One region of the Rhodococcus triatomae genome, then DNA from elsewhere that is predicted to be linked to it. Evidence: riboswitches for the same ligand, from Rfam matches in the RefSeq annotation. Region 1 holds a riboswitch; each other region holds the start of a gene.

What was found. Region 1 has a riboswitch for thiamine pyrophosphate ahead of thiD (bifunctional hydroxymethylpyrimidine kinase/phosphomethylpyrimidine kinase). Riboswitches for the same ligand answer to the same signal wherever they lie in the genome.
Region 2: linked by a shared signal. The riboswitch ahead of G4H71_RS02780 (TenA family protein) and the one ahead of thiD (bifunctional hydroxymethylpyrimidine kinase/phosphomethylpyrimidine kinase) in region 1 are both predicted to bind thiamine pyrophosphate.
Region 3: linked by a shared signal. The riboswitch ahead of G4H71_RS06310 (3-oxoacyl-ACP reductase) and the one ahead of thiD (bifunctional hydroxymethylpyrimidine kinase/phosphomethylpyrimidine kinase) in region 1 are both predicted to bind thiamine pyrophosphate.

Annotation. Positions count from the first base shown of each region.
Region 1 covers NZ_CP048814.1:3,109,211-3,112,477, forward strand. The annotation lists gene G4H71_RS14700 (adenylate/guanylate cyclase domain-containing protein) at 1-430, shown strand, start outside; gene thiD (bifunctional hydroxymethylpyrimidine kinase/phosphomethylpyrimidine kinase) at 443-1,288, opposite strand; TPP riboswitch at 1,334-1,441, opposite strand; gene G4H71_RS14710 (GNAT family N-acetyltransferase) at 1,592-1,930, shown strand; gene G4H71_RS14715 (GNAT family N-acetyltransferase) at 1,986-2,354, shown strand; gene G4H71_RS14720 (NfeD family protein) at 2,467-2,979, shown strand; gene G4H71_RS14725 (flotillin family protein) at 2,995-3,267, shown strand, end outside.
Region 2 covers NZ_CP048814.1:594,297-597,563, forward strand. The annotation lists gene G4H71_RS02775 (carboxylesterase/lipase family protein) at 1-1,404, opposite strand, end outside; TPP riboswitch at 1,469-1,564, shown strand; gene G4H71_RS02780 (TenA family protein) at 1,558-2,304, shown strand; gene G4H71_RS02785 (ABC transporter substrate-binding protein) at 2,301-3,267, shown strand, end outside.
Region 3 covers NZ_CP048814.1:1,341,770-1,345,036, forward strand. The annotation lists gene G4H71_RS06305 (LLM class flavin-dependent oxidoreductase) at 1-1,139, opposite strand, end outside; gene G4H71_RS06310 (3-oxoacyl-ACP reductase) at 1,141-1,905, opposite strand; TPP riboswitch at 1,968-2,063, opposite strand; gene G4H71_RS06315 (oxidoreductase) at 2,094-2,972, opposite strand; gene G4H71_RS06320 (alpha/beta hydrolase) at 3,013-3,267, opposite strand, start outside.

The DNA of each region.
Region 1 (3,267 bases):
CGTGGCCCGGGCCGTCGAAACCCCGTTCCGGGCTCGCGGGGGTCACGTCGTCAAACGCCTCGGTGACGGGGTCATGGCAGTGTTCCCGAGCCCCGATCGCGCGCTCGAGGCGGTCTTCGAGGCCCGCGACGCACTCGCCGACGTCGAGGTGGACGGTTACTGCCCGAGGATGCGGGTCGGCATACACACCGGGGTGCCGCGCAAGGTCGGTGCCGACTGGATCGGCGTCGACGTCACCATCGCGGCACGGATGATGGAACTCGGCGCCGACGGTAACGTCGTCGCGTCGGCGTCCGCGCTCGACGGCCTGTACGAGGGAACCCTCGAGCGACTCGGTCTGGTCGCCCGCCCGTGGCGCAGACCCCTGTTCGGGTCACCTCCCAACGGGGTCCCCCCGGAGCTGGGGATCTGGCGCGTGCGTCGCGCCTGATCGATTCGTCGGTCAGCTCACCCGGAGCCGCCACAGCGGCGACACCGGGCCGTGACCGGCCCCGAGGTCGTACGCCGCTTCGAGGCAGCGGGTCACCCACTCCTTGGCGAACTCGAACGCGTCCGGCACCGAGTACCCGTGTGCCAGAGCACACGCGACGGCTGCGGCCAGGGTGTCGCCGCCACCGTGGTCGTTGCCCGTGTCGATCCGTGGGGCGGTGAACTCGAGGAACCGGTCCCCGTCGAAGAGCAGGTCGGTACTCACCGAGGACGAACGCAGGTGGCCGCCCTTGACCACGGACCACCGTGCACCCAGCGCGTGGAGGGATTCGGCCGCCCGGCGGGCGGTGGCGTCGTCGACGACGTCGATGCCGGTGATCAGCCGAACCTCGTCCAGGTTCGGGGTGACGACGGTGGCGACGGGAATGAGCGTGTTCCGCACCGCGTCGAGCGCTTCCTCGTGCAGGAGCGGATCGCCGTGCATGGACGCACACACCGGGTCGACGACGAGCGGCACGGGCTGATCGCGCCCGATCCCCACCTCGGTGCACACCGCCGCGACGGCCTCGATGATCGCGGTGGAGGCGAGCATGCCGGTCTTGGCGGCCGTGACGCCGATGTCGCCGACGACGGATCGCACCTGGTCGGCGACGATCTGCGGCGGGATCTCGTGGAATCCGCTGACACCGACCGAGTTCTGCACGGTGACGGCCGCGACCGCCACACAGGCGTGGACGCCGCACATCGCCATCGTCCGGCTGTCGGCCTGGATCCCGGCGCCGCCGCCGGAGTCGGTGCCGGCAATGGTGAGTGCGCGTACGGGAGTCTGCCCGGAGGGGGCCAGGGGAAGCAGGGTCACGGATTCGGACCCTACCGGCGACGGCCGGTCGGATCGGGGTGCGGCGGTGTCCATCAACTCTCTCCCTACGCCGGCATTACCCGGACAGGTTCTACGGTCGACGGCCCCAGCCGTCCTCTCAGCCCGCTGGTGCGAGCACCCGTGTGTGGTTCTGCATCGTTCGGTTCTGTGAACAGTAGCGGAAGTTTTCTTCACGGTGATCTGAGCGAACGACGCGTGACACGTGCGCCGGGTAGACAGGGGAGGTGCCGTGAATCGGGTTCGACGACGTGGCCGGGCCCGCACCCCGTTCGGGAGGCTCCAGTGACAGGTACCGCATTCGCAGAGGTGACCGACAACGCCGACCACGATCGATTCGAATGGTGGCGAGGTGGCGAGCTCGTGGGGATCCTCGGCTACTTCGAGAACGAGGACATCGAATCCGAGGAGGGGGTGGTCCCGGACTGGGACCGGGTCACCGTCTCGTTCCTGCACACGATCGTCGCGGACGAGTACTGCGGCCTGGGATTCGAGCCGGTCCTCGTGGCGGCGGCGCTCGAGCGGGCACGCAGCTACCGCTGGCTGGTGCGACCGGTGTGCACCCATGTCCGGCGCTACCTCGCCGAGCACGCCGAGTTCGGTGACGTGTCCACGGCGGCGTAGCGCAGGGCATCTTCCATTCCCTTTCGCATCCCGAGGATTCGTGGATACTGGTGACATGAGTGATTCGGATCACACACGAGTCGATGAACGGCCGGTCGGTGCCGCCCCGACCGCGGAGCTGTCCGTGCGCAACGATCCCGACCATGATCGGTTCGACCTGTGGCTCGGCGGCGAACTCGTGGGCATCCTCGGCTACCGCGACGAGGCCGCCATGCCCGGAGCTGTCGCGGCACCGGGCACCGTCCTCGCGCTGATGCACACCGTCGTCAAGGAGGAGTTCGGCGGCCGTGGATTCGCCGCCGTGCTCGTCGCGCAGGCCCTCGACGACATCCGTGACCGTGGCCTCCTGATCCGGCCCGTGTGTACGTACGTGCAGCGCTTCCTGTCGCTCCGTCCGGAGTACGGCGACCTCGTCGACGGATGACGCGCGCCTAGTTCGCATAGTTAATGTGCAGCAAACGTCCGGTCCGACGCGGACGGTGCTAAGGTTCCCCAGGAACCCCGGCGTGGGGCCGGGGTGATCGTGTGGGGGCTGCATGGATATCGCGTTCGTCATCTGTCTGGTAGTCGGCATGGTCGCCCTGCTCGGGGCGTTCCTCGTCGGTGAGCTGGCGGATCTCGGTGCCGACGTCGACGGCCTCCCCTTCCTGAGTCTCACGGTCGTCGCGACCGGGCTCTTCGGCTTCGGTGCCGGCGGCGTCGCCGGAACCTGGGCCGGACTGGGAACGGTTGCCGCCACGCTGCTGGCCGTCGGGCTGGCGATCGTTCTCGTCGTCGGCACCCGCGGGCTCTTGTTGCCGTATCTACTTCGGCAGCAGGCGAACTCGCACATCGGTCGTACCTCCTACATCGGGTCGATCGGTACCGTGACCCTCGCCGTCGAGCCGGGTGGCTGGGGCGAGGTGTCGTTCGTCGATCCCGAAGGAAACCGGGTGCTGGGCCGGGCCGTCAGTGACGAACCGGTTGCACTCACACCCGCCACCACCGTCTACATCGCCGATGTGGACGATCAGTATCTCCACGTCGTCGCAATCGACGACGCCAACTGAGGGAGAACTCTCCAGATGATGGCCGTACTCATCGCGGTCGTGATCGCCATTGTCGTCTTCGTGGCGCTGCCGGCGATCTACGTGAAGAACTACATCAAGGTCCCACCCAACGAGGTGGCCGTGTTCACCGGTCGCGGCAAACCCAAGGTGGTGCGCGGTGGTGCCCGGTTCAAGATCCCCGGTATCGAACGCGTCGACATCATGTCGCTCGAGCCGTTCAACGTGAGCATCAACCTCAAGAACGCCCTCTCCAACGACGGCGTCCCGGTCAATGTCGAGGCCGTCGGA
Region 2 (3,267 bases), 2.3 Mb from region 1:
CGCGTGATGTGCGAACGCCAGCCATCGGCGCTGGATACGACCGGCCACGTCGAGGGCCGACTTGCGCCCGCCCAACCAGAACGTGGGGTCGACGTCGAGAGTGCCGAAGTTGCCGAAGACGTACGGCAGCTCCGTCGCGTGCCCGGCACCGATCCGGGCCGCACGCAGCACCGGCGTCGCGTGGTCGAAGCGATACATCCAGGTCGGTGAGTGGCGGCTGTGCGCGTCGGCCACCCACAGCGCCGGCATCCGGAACGCCGCATCCCGCGACACCGCGAGCGCACCGCTCGACTTCTCCCGGTCCGGGTATGCGGCGATGATCTCGGCCAGGCGCTCGTGCGGGAGTTCCGGATGATCGGCGGCGAGCGCCTCGAGCATCGCCTGCACCGAATCGCTCGTCACCGGAAGCAGCGGTGACTTCATGAACTTGAAGATCGACGCCTCGTCCTTGTTCGTCCCGATGATCAGCGGAATCCGGTGCGAATACCCCTTCTGGAAAGCCGCGACCGGATACCGCGGGAGGAACTCACGATCGACGACGGGAGCCATGGCCAGCGTGCCGGGGATGCGGGTGGGCACCTCGTCGACCAGCGTGTCGCTGGCGGCGACGATCTCCTCCACCGGCAGCTCACGGACCGTCGCGATCTCGTCGGGAGTCAAGTGCAGGATGTCCAGGAACCGGCCGGCCACGGTCGCTGCCCGCTCCGCGCCGTACACCGAGGTGGCGGGCGGGCTCTGGGCGATCGCCCGGTGGAAGAGCCCGGCCGCCGACGGGCAGGTCATCAACGTGGTGATCGATCCCGCACCGGACGATTCTCCGAACAGGGTCACCGCGTCCGGATCTCCACCGAAGGCAGCGATGTTCTCGCGCACCCACTCGAGCGCCGCCACCTGATCGCGCAAGCCACAGTTGGCGTCGAACGTGCGCTCCTCGGTCGAGAAGGACGAGAGGTCGAGGAAGCCGAGCGCACCGACGCGATAGTTCATCGTCACGAGCACGACGTCACCGGTCTCGACGAGATGGCGCCCGTCGTAGATCGCCTGCGCCGACGAGCCGAGGCAGTACGCACCGCCGTGAATCCACACCATCACCGGCTCGAGTCCACCCGCCGCGGAAGGGGGCGCCCACACGTTCAGGGACAGGCAGTCCTCGTCCGTCTGCAGTTCGGGATCGATGGGGACCCCGGAGTTGTGCCCCTGCGGAGCGATGGGCCCGAAGGCGCCGCACTCACGCACCCCGTCCCACGGCTCCCGTGGCTGCGGTGCCCGGAACCGCCGGGGGCCCACCGGCGGCGCGGCGTACGGAATGCCCTTCCAAGCATAGGTGTCGCCGTCGACTCGGCCACGCACCGCACCCCGTGTCGTGTGCACCACGAGGGACACCGTTTCCGTCGTCTCTCCCACGTCCGGCCTCCTCACGCAGCGAGCCTGTCGCCAACGTACCAACCCGGCGGTGTTATCGTCGGCGTGTTCTGACACGGGGTGCTCCGCACGGGCGGGGCTGAGATCACACCCGGGAACCTGCTCAGGTAATGCTGACGAAGGGATGTCAAGGCGATGACTGCGCCGACTGGTGCCGCCGTGGCCGGAGGATCCTCCTCCGGTGCGGGGCACATCGACAACACCGAACGATTCACCGACCACCTGTGGCGGGAGACCGCCGCTCTCCGTGCGTCGATCGACGACATGGAGTTCCTGCGCCGACTGGGCGACGGCACGCTGCCGCTCGACGTCTTCCGCACCTACATGGAGCAGGATCTGCTCTACCTGACCGGCTATGCGAAGGCCCTGGCACTGGTCGCCGCCACATCTCCCGATCCTGTCGCGTCCGGGTTCTGGGCCGGGGCCGCAGCGAGCGCGACCTCGGTGGAGGCCTCGCTGCACCAGGATCTGCTCGGGAGCGACGCGCTCCCGCCCGCCGCAACGGAGCCGGAGCATTCTCGGGCCTGCCTCGGGTACGTCTCGTACCTGATCGCCACGGCCGCCACCGAGTCGTACGCCGTCGCGGCCGCCGCGGTGCTGCCGTGCTTCTGGATCTACGCCGACGTCGGCCGTCGGCTCGCGGCCGAGGCGGAGCAGGTACTCGCCCGCGACCCGCGACACCCCTACGCGCGCTGGGTGACGACCTACGACGACCCCGCGTTCCACGACGCGGTCTCGACCGCCAGGTCGCTGGTGGACGACGCCGCCGCAGTTGCCACCGACGCCGAGAGAGCCGCGATGACCGCGGCGTTCACGACGGCGAGTCGGTACGAGTTCCTCTTCTGGGACACCGCCCTGCACCCGCAGCCGTGGCCGGCATGAGCGGGGCAGGCGCCGTCACGGCGCGACACCGGCGGCGTCTCGTGGCGTTGATCGCACTCGTCTCGGCGGCACTGACCGCCGTCACCGGTTGCGCCGCGTCCGGCTCGGAAAACACCGTCCGCTTCGCCCTGGACTGGACCCCGAACACGAACCACACCGGCCTCTACGTGGCCATCGCCGAGGGCTACTTCGCGGATGCCGGGATCGACGTGGAGATCCTGCCGTACAACGACACCGCCCCGGACACGCTCGTCGATTCCGGCAACGCCGAATTCGGCGTCAGCTTCCACGGATCGTCGACCTTCGCCAAGGCGGCAGGGGCGAACACCGTCTCCGTGCTCGCGCCGCTGCAGCGGTGGGCGACGGCGATCGGGGTACGCGCCGACTCGGACGTCACGCGGCCGAGCGAACTCGACGGCACGACGTACGCCGGATTCGGGAATCCGGACGGCGAAGCGGTGCTCCGCCAGGTGATCCGCAACGACGGTGGTGCCGGCGAGTTCGAGACGGTGACCCTGGGTACCTCCGCGTACGAGGCGGTGTACTCCGGAACGGCCGACTTCACCGTGTCGTTCTTCGCCTGGGAGGGAATCGAAGCCGAGCATCGAGGCACCCCGATGCGCTACTTCGAGTACACCGACTACGGGTTCCCCGAATCCTATGCGATTCTGATCGACGCGAACCGCGACTGGCTGGACGAGAACCCCGACCGGGCAAGGTCTTTCGTCCAGGCACTACAACGTGGCTACGAGTACGCGGCGGACCACCCGGACGAGGCGGCGCAGATCCTCGTCGATTCCGCGCCCGGCGCGTTCCCCGACGAGGAACTCGTCCGGGAGAGTCAGCGGATGCTCGCCGAGAGGTACATGCGAGACGCGAACGGCGCGGTGGGCGGTCAGACGCTGGAGCAGTGGCGCGGCTTCTCGAAGTTCCTCTACGACTCCGGCCTGCTGACCGGCCCGG
Region 3 (3,267 bases), 1.8 Mb from region 1:
GCCGCACCGCTGCGGAACCAGTCCTCGATCTCGTCGGCGATCGACTCGGGCGTCCCGATCATGGTGGCGTGGCCGCCACCGGCCGCGAGCGTTCCCAACAGCTCCCGCACCGTCGGGCGGTCCTTCTCGACGATCGTGAGGATCGTCTGGTACCTGCCCTGGGGACCGGTGAACTCCGACAGCGGCGGGAGTGGAGGAACCGGGGCATCGAGATCCCACGCATGTGCATCCTGCTGCACGAACAGCGACAGCTGATCCAGCGACTGGGCCGTCGGCAGCAACGCGTCGAGTTCGGCCTTCTTCGCCCGCGCCTCCTCGACCGTCGAACCCACGTACGTCACCAGGCCAGGCATCACCGTCACCGCATCCGGATCACGCCCGGCGTCGCGCACCCGTCGCCTCACGTCGCGGCGGTACCCGATTGCCGAATCCTTGTCGTAGGCCACCGAATAGATGCCCTCGGCGCAGCGTGCGGCGAGATCCCGTCCCGGACCCGACGCCCCTGCCTGGAACAGCACCGGCCGCCCCTGCGGTGAGCGCGGGACGGTGAGGGGCCCGTCGACCCGGAAGTGCGCGCCCCGGTGATCGATCGACCGCACCTGGTCCGGATCCGCGAACCGTCCGTTCCGATCGAACTCGAGTGCCTGTTCTCCCCACGAATCCCACAGGGCCAGAGCGACATCGACGAACTCTCCGGCCCGTGCGTAGCGATCCTCGTGGGCAGGCATGGACTCGAGGCCGTAGTTGCGGGCCTCCGCATCGAACATCGACGTCACGACGTTCCACCCGATCCTGCCGCCGCTGATGTGATCGAGCGAGGCCAGCATCCGCGCGGCCGGGAAGGGTTGGGAGAACGTCGTCGAGACGGTGGTGACCAGCCCGACCCGCTCGGTCGCGCGGGCCATCGCCGACAGCGCGGTCAACGGTTCGAGAAACCACCAGGCACCGGCGGCAGGATCGCGCACCGCGTGGCCGTCCGCGAAGAACACCGCGTCGAGCAGGCCCCGCTCCGCGGTCCGGGCCAGTTCCTCGTAGTAGCCGATGTCGCCGAGTCGTTCGGCCGGCGAGTCCGGGTGCCGCCACGCTGCCCCGTGGTGCCCGCATCCCCACAGGAACGCGTTGAAGTGCAACTGCCGCATCTCAGTCCTTCACCAGGCCGCCGTCGACGACCAGGTTCTGGCCGGTCACCGCGCGCGACCACGGCGCGGCGAAGAACAGCACCGCGTCCGCGAACTCGTCGGGTGTGGTGACACTGCGCAGCGGGGTGCTCGTCGCGATGAGGTCGAACACCTCCTCCGGCGTGGCGGCGCTGGCATCGGTCGTGCGCAGCAGCCCCCCGGAGACCATGTTGACGGTGATCCCGTCCGGCCCGAGTTCGCTCGAGAGCGTGCGGGTCAACGACAGCGCCGCCGCCTTCGCGGCCGTGTAGTCGTGGTACGGCACGACGGGATTCTGGAACAGATTGGTACCGACGTTGACGATCCGCCCGAAGCCGGCGGACCGCATGCCCGGCAGCGCCGCCTGCGTCGTGTGGAGCATGCCCTGGACGCTGCCGCGCAGTTGCGCCTCGAACGCGTTCCACCCGATGCTGTCGGCCTTCTCCCTGGCATCACCGTTGAACGAGAACTCCGGCAGCGCGTTGTTGACCACGGTGGTGACGGCGCCACCGAACCGCTCCTGCCCCGCGGCCACCAGTGCGGACACCGACTCGGCGTCCGTCACGTCCCCCTGCACCGCGACGACGCGGTCGGTACCGATCTCCGCGACCAACCGTGCCGCCGCGTCCTCACTGCGATACCAGTTCACCACCACCCGGGCACCCTCGCGGGCGAAGGCCCGGGTGATCGCGGCGCCGAGGCCTCGGGCCCCACCGGTGACCAGCACGATTTGTTCGTCGATACGCATCTCTCGCCTCTTTCACAAGGGCGAAGGAACATCGGCACCCACGAACTCCGCTACCGGAAATCGCCCGCACCACGCGACATCCCTTCGCCGGAATTACCCGGTTCAGGTTCGACGGGTGTGTTCTCAGCCGCCTGGTGGCAGCACCCCGTGTCACTTTCGGCGCCCAGTGTAGGCGCACCGGTTCGCGTTCAGTCGAAGGGGAACGCCACCCCGGTGAACTGCTGCGACAACGTCCACAACCCCGCGGCCTTCGCGACGTCGTGCGACTTCTTGTTGGAGGAGACGACGTGCGGGTAGCCGCGTTGCTCCATGAATCCATCCGGTCCGAGATAGGTACCGCCCGCGACGCTCGGCACCGTCGCCGCATACAGCAACGGCAGCGCACCCATCTCGGCGGACTGGGCCAGGAAACGGTTGCCGAGTGCCATCACCCGGTCCTGGATCGACTCGGTGTGCGCCTGGAGGTTGGTCGAGGCGTACCCGGGGTGCGAGGCCACCGACTTCACCGAGGAACCCGAGGCGGTCAGACGACGCTGCAACTCGTAGGCGAAGAGCAGATTGGCGAGCTTGGACTGCCCGTAGGCGGCCCACCGCGAGTACCGCCGGCGAGTCCAGTTGAGGTCGTCGAGATCGACGCTGCCGATCTGATGCAGTCCACTCGACATCGTCACGACCCGATCGGTCACCTTGTCGATCAGGTGGCCGGTGAGCGCGAAATGGCCGAGATGGTTGGTGCCGATCTGCATCTCGAAACCGTCGACCGTGCGCCGCAGCGGCAGCGCCATCACGCCGGCGTTGTTCACCAGCACGTCGACCTCGTCGATTCCGTCGGCGAACTCCCGGATCGACGCCAGGTCCGCGAGGTCGAGCTTGCGGACCTCCGCGTTGTCACCGATCGAGCGCGCGACCCTCTCCCCCTTCTCGGTGTCCCGGCAGGCGAGCACGACGTGCGCGCCCGCCTTCCCGAGAGCGCGGGCGGCGACCTCGCCGAGCCCACTGTTGGCGCCGGTGACCACGAAGGTCCGGCCCTGCTGATCGTCGATGTCCGCGGCTGTCCACTGGGTCATGCGCCCCAGCGTACGGACGTCTTCCCGGATGCGGCAGGGCTCAGGCGCCGATCGAGGCCTTCAGCATCGGCAACATCCTCCACAGCTGGTCCTGCCAGTACGGCCAGCTGTGCGTGCCCACCGGCGGGTAGTCGTAGTGGGCGCCGATACCCATGATCGCGAGCTGGACCTCGAACGAGCGGGTGTTGGCCAGCGACAACGCTTCCAAGCCCATTCCGGTGGCGGTGTTGAAGTAGTCGATCGGGGTGACCGGCTGGTTGTGCGGGCCCGGCAGACCGCTGCCCGCGGAGATCCA